DNA from 3 places in the Streptomyces sp. L2 genome. Region 1 is predicted to be linked to each of the others. Evidence: riboswitches for the same ligand, from Rfam matches in the RefSeq annotation. Region 1 holds a riboswitch; each other region holds the start of a gene.
The links. A riboswitch is a leader RNA that binds a small molecule or an ion and turns the genes downstream of it on or off. The one in region 1 is predicted to bind thiamine pyrophosphate.
Positions count from the first base shown of each region.

Region 2: linked by a shared signal. The riboswitch ahead of thiO (glycine oxidase ThiO) and the one ahead of DBP14_RS07755 (thiamine ABC transporter substrate-binding protein) in region 1 are both predicted to bind thiamine pyrophosphate.
Region 3: linked by a shared signal. The riboswitch ahead of thiC (phosphomethylpyrimidine synthase ThiC) and the one ahead of DBP14_RS07755 (thiamine ABC transporter substrate-binding protein) in region 1 are both predicted to bind thiamine pyrophosphate.

Region 1 covers NZ_QBDT01000001.1:1,887,335-1,892,490, forward strand. The annotation lists gene DBP14_RS07745 (ABC transporter ATP-binding protein) at 1-542, opposite strand, end outside; gene DBP14_RS07750 (iron ABC transporter permease) at 575-2,176, opposite strand; gene DBP14_RS07755 (thiamine ABC transporter substrate-binding protein) at 2,233-3,315, opposite strand; TPP riboswitch at 3,395-3,503, opposite strand; gene rlmN (23S rRNA (adenine(2503)-C(2))-methyltransferase RlmN) at 3,568-4,674, opposite strand; gene DBP14_RS07765 (VOC family protein) at 4,765-5,156, opposite strand, start outside.
Region 2 covers NZ_QBDT01000001.1:5,910,726-5,915,881, reverse strand. The annotation lists gene metF (methylenetetrahydrofolate reductase [NAD(P)H]) at 1-883, opposite strand, end outside; gene thiE (thiamine phosphate synthase) at 1,037-1,684, opposite strand; gene DBP14_RS26420 (Rv2175c family DNA-binding protein) at 1,770-2,135, opposite strand; gene DBP14_RS26415 (FAD-dependent oxidoreductase) at 2,202-3,434, opposite strand; TPP riboswitch at 3,723-3,834, shown strand; gene thiO (glycine oxidase ThiO) at 3,832-4,998, shown strand; gene thiS (sulfur carrier protein ThiS) at 5,028-5,156, shown strand, end outside.
Region 3 covers NZ_QBDT01000001.1:3,876,294-3,881,449, reverse strand. The annotation lists gene DBP14_RS17115 (hypothetical protein) at 1-709, shown strand, start outside; gene thiC (phosphomethylpyrimidine synthase ThiC) at 762-2,546, opposite strand; TPP riboswitch at 2,539-2,716, opposite strand; gene DBP14_RS17105 (YibE/F family protein) at 2,797-4,179, shown strand; gene DBP14_RS17100 (SsgA family sporulation/cell division regulator) at 4,298-4,735, opposite strand; gene DBP14_RS17095 (IclR family transcriptional regulator C-terminal domain-containing protein) at 4,834-5,156, opposite strand, start outside.

The DNA of each region.
Region 1 (5,156 bases):
CGGCGGAACAGCTGCCGCAGTTCGACCACGAGACGTTCCCTCAGGGAACGGTCGAGCTGGCCCAGCGGCTCGTCGAGCATCAGCAGCCGGGGCCGAGGCGCGAGGGCCCGGGCGAGGGCGACACGCTGCTGCTCACCGCCGGACAGCCCGGCCACGGCCCGCCGTTCGGCGCCCGGCAGCCCCACCAGGTCCAGCAACTCCCGCACGCCGTCGCCCTGCCGGCCCTTCGCCAGGCCGTGCATGCGCAGCCCGAACGCCACGTTCCCGGCGACGTCCCGCTGCGGGAAGAGCTGGTGGTCCTGGAACATCAGCCCGACGCCGCGCCGGTGCGCGGGCACGCCCCGCTGGTCGCGGCCGTCGAGCAGCACCCGCCCGGAGTCCAGGGGCTGCAACCCGGCCACCGCCCGCAGCAGCGTGGACTTGCCGCTGCCGCTGGGCCCGAGCACACACACCACCTCGTGCTCGGCGACGTCGAGACCGACCGCGTCGAGCACGGGCCGCCCCCCGAAGCGCACGGTCGCGGCGTCGAGGCTCAGCAGCATCGAACGGTCCCCTTCAGTGGTGCCCCACGGCATCAGAACTCCCCCGTCCGGTCGACGCGCAGCCGCTCCAGGATCAGCAGGGCCGCCGCGCACACCACCATGAGAATCGTGGACAGCGCCATCGCCTGCCCGTAGTTGAGGTCGCCGGGCCGGCTCAGCAGGCGGGCCACGGCGACCGGGAGCGTCGGGTTGCCGGGCCGGGCGATGAACACGGTCGCCCCGAACTCGCCGAGGGACACGGCGAACGCGAACCCGGCGGCGACCAGCAGCGCCCGCCGCACCATCGGCAGGTCGACCTCGCGCCACACCCGCCACGGCGAGGCGCCGAGCACGGCGGCGGCCTCCCGCAGCCGCCCGTCGACCGCGCGCAGCACGGGCAGCATGGTCCGTACGACGAAGGGGGCGCCGACCAGCGCCTGCGCGAGCGGCACCAGGATCCAGGACTGGCGCAGGTCCAGCGGCGGTTTGTCCAGGGCGATCAGGAAGCCGAAGCCGACGGTCACGGCGGACACGCCGAGCGGCAGCATGAGCAGCGCGTCGAATCCGCGCACCAGCCGCCCGGCGTCCCGGCGGGCCAGCGCGGCGGCGGCGAGGCCGCCGATCACCACGGCGATGGCGGTGGCGGCGACGGCGTACTGCAGGGAGGTCCACACGGCCTGGAGGGGGGCGACGAGGAAGGTGCCGCCGTCGGTGTTCGTCAGCTGCCGGTAGTAGCCGAGGCCGGGCGCGTCCAGGGAGCGCTGGACGAGGACGGCGAGTGGCAGCACGAGGAGCAGGGCGATGGTGGCGAGGACGCCGGTGAGCAGCGCCCACTGGCCGGTGCCGCGCGGCCGGCGGGCGGTCACCTTCGGGTCGACCAGGCGCAGCGCGGACTCCCGCCGCCGTACGGTCCAGGCGTGCACGGCGAGGACGGCGCCGACGGCGGCGAACTGGACGAGGGTGAGGACGGCGGCCGTGGACAGGTCGAAGACCTCGGAGGTCTGCCGGTAGATCTCCACTTCGAGGGTGGCGAAGGTGGGGCCGCCGAGGATCTGCACGATGCCGAAGGAGGTGAAGGTGAACAGGAACACCATCAGCGCGGCGGCGGCCACGGCGGGTCCGAGGGCGGGCAGGGTGACCTTCCGCCAGGCGGCGAGGGGGGAGGCGCCGAGCATGCGGGCGGCCTCCTCCTGCCGGGGGTCGAGCTGGGCCCACAGTCCGCCGACGGTGCGGACGACGACGGCGTAGTTGAAGAAGACGTGCGCCAGCAGGATCGCCCACACGGTGGTGTCCAGCCGTACGCCCCACAGGTCGTCGAGCAGTCCGCCGCGGCCGACGAGGGCCAGGAAGGCGGTGCCGACGACGACGGTGGGCAGCACGAACGGGACGGTGACGACGGCCCGCAGCACCTGTTTGCCGGGGAAGTCGAGGCGGGCGAAGACGTAGGCGGCGGGCAGGGCGGCCAGCAGGGTGAGGGCGGTGGAGGCGAGCGCCTGCCAGGTGGTGAACCACAGCACGTGCCGGATGTCGGGCTGGGTGAGGACGTCCGTGATCCGCCCGAGCTGCCAGACGCCGTCCACCTTGAGGCCACGCGCGACGATCGCGGCGACCGGCCAGGCGAAGAACAGCGCGAAGAACGCGACGGGCAGGGCCATCAGGCCCAGCCGCGCCGCGCTCCCGCGTGCACTCCGGGTGCGCCCCGTGCGGGGGGCTACTTCAGTACGAGCGACGTCCACGACTTGACCCACTGGTCGCGGTTGGCGGCGATCTTGGCGGGCGGCATGGTCTCGGGGTGCTTCGCGGCCGGACCGTACTTGGTGAAGTCGGCCGGGACCTGGGCGCCCTTCACCACCGGGTAGACGAACATGTTCAGCGGCATGTCCTGCTGGAACTCCTTGGTGAGCAGGAAGTCGATGAACGCCTTGCCGCCCTGGGTGTTCTTGGCGTTGCTGAGCAGCCCCGCGAACTCGATCTGCCGGAAGCAGGTGCCGGTGGCGACGCCGGTGGGGGCGGTGCTGGGCCGCTTCTTGGCGTAGATCACCTCGGCGGGCGGGGAGGAGGCGTACGACACGACCAGCGGCCGGTCACCGCCGGCCTTCTTGCCGCCGGAGGAGCCGGAGAACTCCTGGTCGTAGGCCTGCTCCCAGCCGTCGACGACCTTGACGCCGTTGGCCTTGAGCTTCTTCCAGTAGTCCTGCCAGCCCTGGTCGCCGAACTGGGCGGCGCTGCCGAGCAGGAAGCCGAGGCCGGGCGAGGAGGTGGCGGCGTTCTCGGTGACGAGGAGGTTCTTGTACGCGGGCTTGGCCAGGTCGGCGAAGGTCTGCGGCGGGGCCAGCTTGTGCTTGCTGAAGTAGGCCTTGTCGTAGTTGACGCAGATGTCGCCGTAGTCGATGGGGGTGACCCGGTGCTTGTCGGCGTCGAGCTGGTAGGCGGAGCCGACGGTGCCGAGGCCCTTGGCGGTGTACGGCTGGAACAGGCCGTTGTCGAGGGCGCGGGAGAGCAGGGTGTTGTCGACGCCGAAGAAGACGTCGCCCTGCGGGTTGTCCTTGGTCAGGATGGCCTTGTTGACGGCCTGGCCGGCGTCGCCGTCCTTCAGGACGCGGACCTTGTACCCGGACTGCTTCTCGAAGTCCTTGAGCACGTTCTTGGAGACGGCCCACGAGTCGTGGCTGACGAGCGTGACGGTCTTGGAGTCGGCGGCCGACGCCTTGTCGTCGGAGCCGCAGCCGGTCAGCGCGGACAGGCTGATCAGGCCGAGGCCGGCCGCCGCGGCCACGAGGGTCTTGTGGTGCACTGGATGTCCTCCTGGGGTTGGCCAGGAAGAGACGCGGCCCCGCCCGGGCTCCGTGAGGGGCCCGGGCGGGGCGCAACAGCTTGAGTGATGACCGAACTTCCTACCCAGAATGACCTGGGCAAGGTTCAGAGGGTCTGCGGCCCTGTCCGCCGCACTCTCAGCGCTGTGGCGCTCCCCTGTCGGAATATGCAGATGTATGAGACGGCCGGATTGCCGTGGCCGGATCACTCTGGCCGGTTTGTCATGGCCAGATTATCGCTCGGTCGCGGCGAGCTGGCCACAGGCCCCGTCGATCTCCTGTCCCCGGGTGTCCCGGATCGTCACCGGCACACCATGGGCGGCGATCGCCTCGACGAACGCCTTCTCGTCCTCCGGCCGGGACGCGGTCCACTTCGAGCCCGGCGTCGGGTTCAGCGGGATCAGGTTGACGTGCACCGGTTTGCCCCGGAGCAGCCGGCCGAGCCGGTCACCCCGCCAGGCCTGGTCGTTGATGTCCCGGATGAGGGCGTACTCGATGGACAGCCGGCGCCCGGACTTCTCGACGTACTCGAAACCGGCGTCCAGCACCTCGCGCACCTTCCACCGGGTGTTCACCGGCACGAGGGTGTCGCGCAGCTCGTCGTCGGGGGCGTGCAGGGAGATCGCGAGCCGGCACTTCAGGCCCTCGTCGGCGAACCGGTGGATGGCCGGGACCAGGCCGACGGTCGACACGGTGATCCCGCGCTGGGACAGCCCGAGCCCGTCCGGTGCGGGGTCGGTGAGCGCCCGGATCGCGCCCACGACGCGCTTGTAGTTGGCGAGCGGCTCGCCCATGCCCATGAAGACGATGTTGGACAGCCGCGCCGGTCCGCCGGGCACGTCACCGTCGCGGAGCGCCCGCATGCCGTCCACGATCTGGTGGACGATCTCCGCGGTGGACAGGTTCCGGTCCAGACCGGCCTGGCCGGTGGCGCAGAACGGGCAGTTCATCCCGCAGCCCGCCTGCGAGCTGATGCACATCGTCACCCGGTCCGGGTAGCGCATCAGCACCGACTCCACGAGCGTGCCGTCGAACAGCCGCCACAGCGTCTTGCGCGTCGTCCCCTCGTCGGTGGACAGATGCCGTACGACGGTCATCAGCTCCGGGAACAGCGCCTCGCGCAGCCGCTCCCGGGAGCCGGCCGGGATGTCCGTCCACTGCTCGGGCTCGTGCGCGTACCGCGCGAAGTAGTGCTGCGAGAGCTGCTTGGCACGAAACGGCTTCTCCCCGGCCTCCGCCACCGCGTCCTTGCGCTCGGCGGGCGAGAGATCGGCGAGATGCCGCGGCGGCTTCTGGGCTCCGCGCGGCGCGACAAAAGTAAGTTCTCCGGGCTTGGGCATGGTGGTACCAGTGTCTCAGATCCACTCGGGTGAACCTGCGGCCCGGAATCGGGGCGGTGGCCCGGGGCGGTGGCCCGGGCCGACTGGGGCTCAGGACATCGCGCTCTTGATCACGGCGAAGGGGGCGCCGGACGGGTCGAGGAACATGGCGAAGCGGCCGATGCCCTCCGCGCTGGTGGCCGGGATGATGACGGTGGCGCCGGCTTCGGCGGCCCTGGCGGTGGTGGCGTCGCAGTCGCTCACCTCGAAGTACGGGTGCCACTCCGGTGTCGATCCGGCGTCGAGGTTCTCCTGCGGGAGCTGCATCAGGCCGCCGTGGGCCGCCTCCGCGCCGGCGCCGGCCGGGGTGAGGACCGTGTAGGTCAGCTCGGGGCTCATCGGCATGTCGGTCATCTGCCAGGAGAAGACGGAGCCGTAGAACGCCTTCACCGCGGCTGCGTCGGTCGTGTACAGCTCCGCCCAGGAGAGGCTGCCCGGCACGC
Region 2 (5,156 bases), 4.0 Mb from region 1:
TTTCCAAGGTCGCCGTGGAGTTGTTGAGCGTGATGAAGTGCAGACCGGGCACTCCCTCGGCCAGCAAGCGTGCGCAGAACTCCGTGGCGAATTCGATACCGATGGAGCGTACCGCCGCCGGATCGTCCTTCGCTGTGAGGATCCGCTCTTTCAGGGCATCCGGGAACACCGCGTTGGTGAGGGACGGCACCCGGGCGAGGGTCTTCGCACTGGCGATCGGCATGACCTCGGGGATGATCGGGGTCTCGCAGCCGGCGGCCGCGACCCGGTCGCGCAGCCGCAGGTAGTCCTCCGGGTCGAAGAACATCTGGGTGATGGCGTAGTCGGCGCCCGCGCGGCACTTGTCGACGAAGTGGCGGACGTCGGCGTCCCAGTCCGCGGAACGCGGGTGCATCGCGGGGAAGGCAGCGACGCCGACGCAGAAGTCGCCCGAGGTCTTGATCAGTTCGACGAGTTCGGCGGCGTAGGTCAGGCCCCGGGGGTGCGGCACCCACTCGCCCATCGGGTCGCCGGGCGGGTCGCCGCGCAGCGCCAGCATGTTGCGGATCCCGGCGTCGGCGTACTGGCCGATGATGTTGCGCAGGTCGGCCACCGAGTGGTCGACGGCGGTGAGGTGGGCGATCGGGGTGAGGGTGGTGTCCGAGGCGATGGCCTCGGTCGCCTTCACGGTGCCGGCGCGGGTGGAGCCGCCCGCGCCGTAGGTGACGGAGACGAAGTCGGGCGCCACGGCCTCGACCCGGCGCAGCGCGTTCCACAGGTTCCGCTCGCCCTTGGACGTCTTGGGGGCGTAGAACTCGAACGAATACGTCGTCTTGCCGGTCGCGAGCATGTCGCGCACGGTGCGGGCGTGATCCGACCTGGTGGATGCGGTGCCGAGGGCCATAGTCGCAGGTTAACCAGGGGTGGACGGTCCCCCAACCAGATGCGGGAAATTTGCCTGATTTGCCCGTTCTCCGTCCACCCCTTGGACAAAAACGTGGACAGGAGGGCCCGAAGGGGCTGGTGGGGAAGGTCCCGGGGTGCGGCCGCGCGGCCGTCACACCTGCCGGAGCCGCTTCGCGAACTCCGCCGCCGCGGCCCCGGGGTCGTCGGCCTCGGTCAGCGCACGCACGACGACCGCTCTGCGGGCACCGGCGTCCAGCACCTGGTCGAGGTTGCCGAGGTCGATGCCGCCGATGGCGAACCAGGGGCGGTCGGTGCCCAGGGAGGCGGTGTACCGGACCAGGTCCAGGCCGGGCGCGTGGCGGCCGGGCTTGGTGGGGGTGGGCCAGCACGGGCCGGTGCAGAAGTAGTCCACGCCGTTCTGTGCGGCGGCCGCGGCGGCCTCGGACTCGGCGTGCGTGGAGCGGCCGATCAGGACGTCGTCGCCCAGGATGGCGCGGGCCGCGGGGACCGGGAGGTCGCCCTGGCCGAGGTGCAGGACGCCGGCGCCGGCCGCGTGGGCGACGTCCGCGCGGTCGTTGACGGAGAGCAGCTTGCCGTGCCGGGCGCAGGCGTCGGCGAGGACCGCCAGGTGCTCCAGCTCCTCGGCGGCCTCCATGCCCTTGTCGCGCAGCTGCACGATGTCGACCCCGCCGGCCAGGACCGCGTCCAGGAACTCGGGCAGGTCGCCCTGGCGCCGGCGGGCGTCCGTGCAGAGGTACAGGCGGGCGTCGGCGAGCGCGGTGCGGGCGGTGTCGGACATGCGTGGGTCCCCCGGGGGCGGTGTCGGCGGGTGCCGTGCGGGTGGCGCGTGGGCAGGCCCACGCGCCACCCCGGTACGGCTCGGGTCAGACGGCGAGCGCCTGGGCGCGGCGCTTCACCTCCGTGCCGCGATTCTCGCTCAGGGCCTGCGCGGGGGTGCCGGGCAGGGTCGGGTCGGGGGTGAAGAGCCACTCGATCATCTCTTCGACCGTGAAGCCGTCGTCCCGCAGGAGCGTCAGGGTTCCGGAGAGGCCCTTGACGACCTTGTCCCCGTCGATGAAGGCGGCGGGCACGTGCAGCGCCCTGTTCTCGCCCCGGCGCACGGCGACGAGCTGGCCCTCCTTGACCAGCTGCCGCACACGCGTCACCTCGACACCGAGCATCTCGGCGATGTCGGGGAGGGTGAGCCAGGCGGGGACGAGAGCATCGATCTTTGCGTCAATCTCGGTCACGTGTCGATGGTAGTGCCGGGGTGTGACAGTGGCCCTCCGCGGCACCGTCGTGGCTGGTCGCGCCGGTCAGGAAACCGTCGCGCCCTTCAGCGGCTTCGCGGGGTCGGCCACCACGGCCGGGTCCAGGGGGCGGGCCGATTCGATCAGGCGGCGGCCCTGGGCCAGGTCTCTCGGGCGGCCCACGGCCAGGAGGGCGGCCAGGCGGTCCTCGCGGAGCCAGCAGACGGTCCAGGCCGGATCGGAGGGGTCGCCGCGCCAGAGCAGGCGGTCGGCCGTGGTGTGGTGGCCCGCGTACTGGACGAAGCGGCCGAACTGCTCGGACCAGAAATAGGGCACCGGGTCGTAGGCCGCGGGGGTGAGGCCGATGATGTTCGCCGCGACCGTGCGCGGGCCCTGGAGTGCGTTGTCCCAGTGGTGGACGAGGAGCCGCTCGCCGTACCGGCCCGACGGGAAGGAGGCGCAGTCGCCGACCGCGTACACATCGGGCACGGAGGTGCGCAGGTGGTCGTCGGCGACGACCTCCCCGTGCGCGCCCAGCTCGACGCCGGAACCGGCCAGCCAGGCGGTGGCGGGCCGGGCGCCGATGCCGACGACGACGGCGCCCGCGGGCAGCCGGGAGCCGTCGGCGAGCACGACCTCACCGGGTTCCACGCGCGCCACGCGCGCGTGGGTGCGCAGTTCGGCGCCGGCGTCGGCGTACCAGGCGGCCATCGGGGCGGCGACCTCGGCGGGCAGCACGCCCGCGAGGGGGCGGTCGGCGGCCTCGACGACGGTGACCGCGCACCCGGCCTGGCGGGCGGCGGTGGCGAACTCGGCGCCGATCCATCCGGCGCCGACGACCACGATGTCGTGCTGCCGGGCGAGCACCGGCCGCAGCCGTTCGGCGTCGTCGAGGGTGCGCAGCAGGTGCACGCCGGGCACGCCCTCGGCGCCCGGCAGCAGGATCGGTGCGGCACCGGTGGCGAGGACCAGGTCGTCGTACGGCACCGGACCGGCCTCGGTGTCCAGCTCGTGATCGGCGGGGCGGAAGCCGAGCACCTCGCAGCCGAGCCGGAGGCCGACGTCGAGCGCCGCGAAGTCGACGTCGAAGGCGGACCCCTCGGCCTTGCCGAGCAGCACGGCCTTGGACAGCGGCGGCCGGTCGTACGGCTGGTGCGGCTCGGCGCCGACGACCGTGACGGTGCCGGTGAAGCCCTGTTCCCGCAGCGCGACCGCGGTCTGCACCCCGGCCATCCCGGCGCCCACGACGACCACGCGCCGCCCCGGCGAACCGCCCTCTTCCCGTGTCTGCTCAGTCACCCGATCACCATAAACAACTGACAGGCCGTCAGTCACCGGGGGCCGCCCGGGGAGGGCTAGGGTCTGTCCGGCGGATCAGGTCGCAGGAAATCGGCCGGGCCTCATCAGCACCGGTGAGCGGGGCTTGGCGCGTGCAGCTGCAAGGCGGAGGAGGGCGCCGACGCGGAGCGTCGGCAACCGACGACAACGCCGCAGATGCGCGTGCCAAGCCCCGCGTCTGCGGCATGATCCGCCGGACAGGCCCTAGCCCGGCGTGATCCGGAGCGGAGGCGCTAGGGTGGCCCCCGTACACGCACTCGCGGGAGCCCGGACGCACCGGGCTGAGAGGGAGGCTGGCGGCCTCCGACCGTACGAACCTGATCCGGGTCATGCCGGCGAAGGGAGGGGCTGGACGCCCATGTCGTCACGTACGTCCGACGTCCTCGTCATCGGGGGCGGGATCATCGGCCTGGTCACGGCCTGGCGGGCCGCGCAACGCGGGCTCACCACGGCCGTGGCGGACCCCGAGCCGGGAGGCGGGGCCGCGCGCGTCGCGGCCGGGATGCTGGCCGCGGTCACCGAACTGCACTACGGCGAGGAGACCCTGCTCGCCCTGAACCTGGAGTCCGCCCGGCGCTATCCCGGCTTCGCCGCCGAGCTGACCGAGCTGACCGGGCACGACCTGGGGCACCGCCGCTGCGGCACCCTCGCCGTCGCCCTCGACGCCGACGACCGCGCCCACCTGCGCGAACTGCACGCCCTGCAGCAGCGCTCCGGGCTGGACTCGGTGTGGCTGTCGGGCCGGGAGTGCCGGCGCCTGGAGCCGATGCTCGCACCCGGGGTGCGCGGCGGGCTGCGGGTCGACGGCGACCACCAGGTCGATCCGCGGCGGCTGGCCACGGCCCTGGTCGCGGCCTGCGAGAAGGCCGGGGTCGTGTTCCACCGCGTGTGGGCCGAGCGGCTGGACCTCGCCGGCGGGCGGGCCGTCGGCGTCACCACCGCGGACGGCACCGCGCTGCGCGCCGGACAGGTGGTGCTCGCGGCCGGCAGCCTCAGCGGGCGGCTCCCCGGCGTCCCCGACGACGTGCTGCCGCCGGTGCGGCCCGTGAAGGGGCAGGTGCTGCGCCTGACCGTGCCACCGCGGTTCGCGCCCTTCCTGAGCCGTACCGTCCGGGCCGTGGTGCGCGGCAGCCACGTCTACCTGGTGCCCCGGGAGAACGGCGAACTGGTCGTCGGCGCCACCAGCGAGGAACTGGGCTGGGACACCACGGTGACCGCCGGCGGGGTGTACGAACTGCTGCGCGACGCCCATGAGCTGGTGCCCGGGATCACCGAACTGCCGCTGACCGAGACCCGGGCCGGGCTGCGCCCCGCGTCCCCCGACAACGCGCCGCTGCTCGGGCCGAGCGGCCTGGACGGGCTGCTGCTGGCCACCGGGCACTACCGCAACGGGGTGCTGCTCACGCCGGTCACCGGGGACGTGCTGGCGCACGCGCTGGTCACCGGTGAGCTGCCGGAGGAAGCGCGCCCGTTCACGCCCCGGCGCTTCGCCGCCGCCGTCGCCCTTTCGGAGCAGTCCGCATGAACCTCTCCGTCGACTCCGTCCACACCTTCATCACCGTGTCCGTCAACGGGGAGCGCCGCGAGGTCCCCGCGGGCACGGTGCTCGACTCGCTCGTACGGTCCCTGTCGCCGGCGCCGTCCGGCGTGGCCGCAGCGCTCAACGAGACCGTCGTCCCGCGC
Region 3 (5,156 bases), 2.0 Mb from region 1:
GATCACCGCGGCCGCGGCGTCCGAGTACCAGCACTACGTGAAGGTCCGTGAGGAACTGCGCCATCCGGCGCCACCCATCCCCGCCGCAACCCGGGATTCCGGTTCCGATTCCGCTTCCGCGGAACCGGCCGAGGGCGGCATGGGACTCGCCACCGCTCTCGGCGGGGACGCCGAGACCGCCGGCGCGGGCGCCGTCGCGGTGATAGCCGTGCTGGCACCCGTCCTCTCCGGCACCGCCGCCGCGATCTTCCTGCTCGTCGGCTACATCGTGAAGATGCTCGACCCGGGCCAGGCCTTCGCGCAGACCATGCTCACCGCCGGCTGGGTGTTCGGCGCCGTGACCGCGGCCGCGGTGCTCGTCGCCGCCGTCGGTCTGCTGCTCACCGCGCTGCGCAACAACACCTCCGCGGAACCCGGCCCCGACGGCGACGCCGGCCAGGAAGTCACCTCGGCCAGAGCGGCCTGGCGGGAGGCGGTCCTGGAACGCGGCATCCTCCCGTTCCTCCGGGACGCGCTCGCCGAACCCGGCACCGCCGCCCTGCACCGCACCACGCCCTCGTCCCCGACCGGCCGCATGCCCCGCCTCGGCTACGACCGCCCGGGCTTCAGCAGCCCCGACGACGGCACCGCCCCCGGCCCCCGCCCGAGCTTCAGCAGCCCCGACTACACCAGCCCGGACTTCGGCGGCCCCGAACACCAGCCCGACTAGCCCCCGGTGTGCGCCCCCACCGGGGGCGCACACCGCAGGCCCCACCGCACGCCTACTCGGCGATCGGCAGATACACCCGGTTCCCCGAGGCGGCGAACTCCTTCGACTTCTGAGCCATGCCCGCCTCGATCTCGCCCCGGCTGCCTCCGTGCTCCCGCCGGATGTCCTGCGAGATCTTCATCGAGCAGAACTTCGGCCCGCACATCGAGCAGAAGTGGGCCGTCTTGGCGGGTTCCGCCGGGAGGGTCTCGTCGTGGAACTCCCGGGCCGTGTCCGGGTCGAGGGCCAGGTTGAACTGGTCCTCCCAGCGGAACTCGAAGCGGGCGTCGGACAGGGCGTCGTCCCACTCCTGGGCGCCCGGGTGGCCCTTGGCGAGGTCGGCCGCGTGGGCGGCGATCTTGTAGGTGATGACGCCGGTCTTGACGTCGTCCCGGTTGGGCAGGCCCAGGTGCTCCTTCGGCGTGACGTAGCACAGCATCGCCGTACCCCACCAGGCGATCATCGCCGCGCCGATGCCCGAGGTGATGTGGTCGTACGCCGGGGCGATGTCCGTCGTCAGCGGGCCGAGCGTATAGAACGGAGCTTCATCGCAGATCTCCTGCTGAAGGTCGATGTTCTCCTTGATCTTGTGCATCGGGACGTGCCCGGGGCCCTCGATCATGGTCTGTACGTTGAAACGCTTGGCGATCGTGTTGAGTTCCCCGAGCGTGCGCAACTCCGCGAACTGCGCTTCGTCGTTGGCGTCCGCGATCGATCCCGGGCGCAGTCCGTCACCCAGCGAGTAGGTGACGTCGTAGGCGGCGAGGATCTCGCAGAGCTCCTCGAAGTTCTCGTAGAGGAACGATTCCTTGTGGTGGGCCAGGCACCACGCGGCCATGATCGAGCCGCCGCGGGAGACGATGCCGGTCTTGCGGTTCGCCGTCAGCGGCACGTACGGCAGGCGCACGCCCGCGTGGACCGTCATGTAGTCCACGCCCTGCTCGGCCTGCTCGATGACCGTGTCCTTGTAGATCTCCCAGGTCAGCTCCTCGGCGCGACCGTCGACCTTCTCCAGCGCCTGGTAGAGCGGCACGGTACCGATCGGCACGGGGGAGTTGCGCAGCACCCATTCACGGGTGGTGTGGATGTTACGCCCGGTGGAGAGGTCCATGACGGTGTCGGCGCCCCAGCGGGTCGCCCAGGTCATCTTCTCCACCTCCTCCTCGATGGACGAGGTGACGGCGGAGTTGCCGATGTTGGCGTTGACCTTCACCAGGAACCGCTTGCCGATGATCATCGGCTCGATCTCCGGGTGGTTGACGTTGGCCGGCAGCACGGCCCGGCCCGCCGCGATCTCCTCCCGGACCACCTCGGGAGCGACGTTCTCCCGGATGGCCACGTACTCCATCTCGGGCGTGATCTCACCGCGGCGCGCATACGCGAGCTGGGTGACCGCCGTGCCGTTCCGGCCCCGCCGGGGCTGCCGCGGGCGTCCGGGGAAGACGGCGTCGAGGTTGCGCAGACCGCCGCGCGGCGCGGTGTGCTTGATCCCGTCGTCCTCGGGGCGGACGGGACGGCCGGCGTACTCCTCGGTGTCGCCGCGCCCGATGATCCAGTTCTCCCGCAGCGGCGGCAGGCCCCTGCGGACATCGGTGTCGAGGAGAGGATCGGTGTACGGGCCGGACGTGTCGTACAGCGTGACCGACTGCCCGTTCGTGAGGTGCACCTGGCGGACCGGCACGCGCAGGTCGGGGCGTGAACCCTCGACGTACGCCTTGTGCCAGCCGATGGACTTCCCGGCCTCCTGGGACTTCTCGTCCTGAGCGGAGGCAGGCGTGCGTGCGTCCTTGTTGGTCATGAGACCTACTCCCTACGCCGGCATTACCCGGTAACAGGTTCGGCGGTCGACGCAGCGGCTTCCGTCGGTCGGTGTTTCCCGTGAAACGTCGGTCGTTCCACGTGAAACATCGCCTGTACGGAGGTCAGCGCCCTCTCAGCCCGGTGCTCCGAGCTCCCGCGTGTGCAAAGGTGCCCCCACGCTAGCGTCATTTCGGGCGCGGTGAACAGGGGGCCCCCAGCGTTCTTGCGATGATCGGTCGGTGACGACGATGGAGCAGTCCCCGCCACCGCCCCCGGAACCGCCTCGCGGCGGCCACGCGGCGCAGCACGACGGACACGGCCACGCGCACGGTCACAGCCACAGCCACAGCCACGGCCCCGCTGCTCCCGTCTCGGCACATCTGCGCAGGGTCATCGCGGCGATCCTGATCCCGTTCACCGCGGCGGTCGTGGTCGGCCTGGTGGTGCTCTGGCCGGGCGGCGCCCCGCCGCACGAGCGCACCGGCGTCGGCTTCGACCGCCAGACGCAGCAGGCCACGGTCGCCAAAGTGGCCGAGGTCAGCTGTGCGTCGGTGAACGCCTCCGGCGGCGGCACGCCGACCGGTGACAACCCCGCCACCGGTGGCGACTCGGCGTCTCAGCACGCGAAGGGAACCTGCAAGAAGGCGACGGTCCGCGTCGACAGCGGCAAGGACAAAGGCCGCACGTTCACCGAGATCGTGCAGCCGGACCAGCCACGCCAACTGCACCAGGGCCAGAAGGTCGTCGTCGCCTACGAGCCCTCGGCACCGAAGGACCTGCAGTACTCGGTCACGGACGTCGACCGCAAGTTCCCCATGACGCTGCTGGCCGGGGTCTTCGCCCTGGCCGTCGTGGTGGTGGGCCGGATGCGGGGCGTCATGGCGCTGGTCGCGCTGGCCGTGAGCTTCCTCGTGCTGACCCTGTTCATCCTGCCCGCGATCCTGCAGGGCTCGAACCCCCTGCTCGTGGCGGTCATCGGGTCGAGCGCCATCATGCTGATCGCCCTCTACATGTGCCACGGCTTGTCGGCGCGTACGTCGGTCGCGGTGCTCGGCACCCTGGTCTCCCTCACGCTGATCGGTGTGCTCGGCTCCCTCTTCATCGGCTGGGCCGCGCTCACCGGCAACACGGACGACAACACGGGCCTCATCCACGGCCTGTACCCGTCGATCGACATGAGCGGCCTGCTGCTGGCCGGCGTCATCATCGGCTCGCTCGGCGTCCTGGACGACGTGACGGTGACCCAGACCTCGGCCGTCTGGGAGTTGCACGAGGCCAATCCCTCGCTGGGCCGGCGCGGTCTGTACCGGGCGGCCATCCGCATCGGGCGCGACCACATCGCGTCGGTGGTCAACACCCTCGTCCTCGCCTACGCCGGTGCCGCGCTGCCCTTGCTGCTGCTGTTCTCGATCGCGCAGAGCAGCGTGGGCACCGTGGCGAACAGCGAGTTGGTGGCCGAGGAGATCGTGCGCACCCTGGTGGGCTCGATCGGTCTGGTCGCCTCGGTGCCGGTGACCACCGCGCTCGCCGCCTTGGTTGTGGCGGCCGACCGGCCCGGCGAGGCCGGGGCGCCGGTGGGCCGGCAACGCACCCCGGCGCGCGGCGGAAGGGGACGGCGCCGGAAGCGGTGAGGCGGGGCCGGAAGACGTGAGGCGGAGCCGGGCGCCGGCCCCGCCACGGCCTCTGCAGAAGCGTTCCTGCATGCCGTCGTCCCAGGCCGTCGCACAGCGCCCCCGGTGCCGTAACGCTTCAGCCGGCGCTCTGTTCCTCGGCCAGGATGCGGTCCAGGGCCTCGTCGAGATGGGCGTCGAAGTCGGCGAGTGCGCCTTCCTGTCCGAGAGGCACCAGCTTGTCCGTACGGTCGAGGAAGGCCACGAGCGGCGGTGCCGAGGACCGGAACAGGGCCTGGTCGCTGCCGACCTGAAGCCGGATCAGCACCTCGCCGAGCAGTTCGGAATCGGCGGGAGCGATGTGCACATCCCCCTCCCCGCACGGCCGGCCGACCCCGTCGATCAGCAGTTCCCGCCCGAAGGCCCAGGTCACCGGGGCGTCCCCGGGCAAGTGAAAAGTGAGCCGTACGGCATAGGGATCACTGGACTCGTAGCGCAACTCCACCGGAATACGGAAGGAGAGCTCCTCGGACACGAGAAAGCTCATCATGACCTCTGCCTGTACGGACTCACGCATGCGCACCCCGTCTAATGACGCCGACTGGCCGGGATTGATCCCTTTGACAATGGTCAAATCTTGCTGAACGTACACAACAGATTACAAGGAGTGAGTTTTCAGATACTGATAGAGAGCGTGAGCGATCCGAGATGCCGCCCGATCTCCGCCTGCAGCCGGCGCGCCGCGGGCAGCAGCCGGTCGGACTGGTGAGCGGGGAGTGAGAGAGCCATCGTGGTCGCCTCGGTGCCGACCGAGATCGGGATGGCGGCGCACACCGTGCCCAGCGCGTACTCCTGCCGCTCCACGACCGGCTCCATCCGCCGCATCCGCTCCAGTTTTCGGAGGACGGTGTGGTTGTCGCGCACGGTGTACGGCGTGATCGACTGCACGGGGTAGCGGGCCAGATGGTCGCGGCGGGACTCCTCGTCCAGCTGGGAGA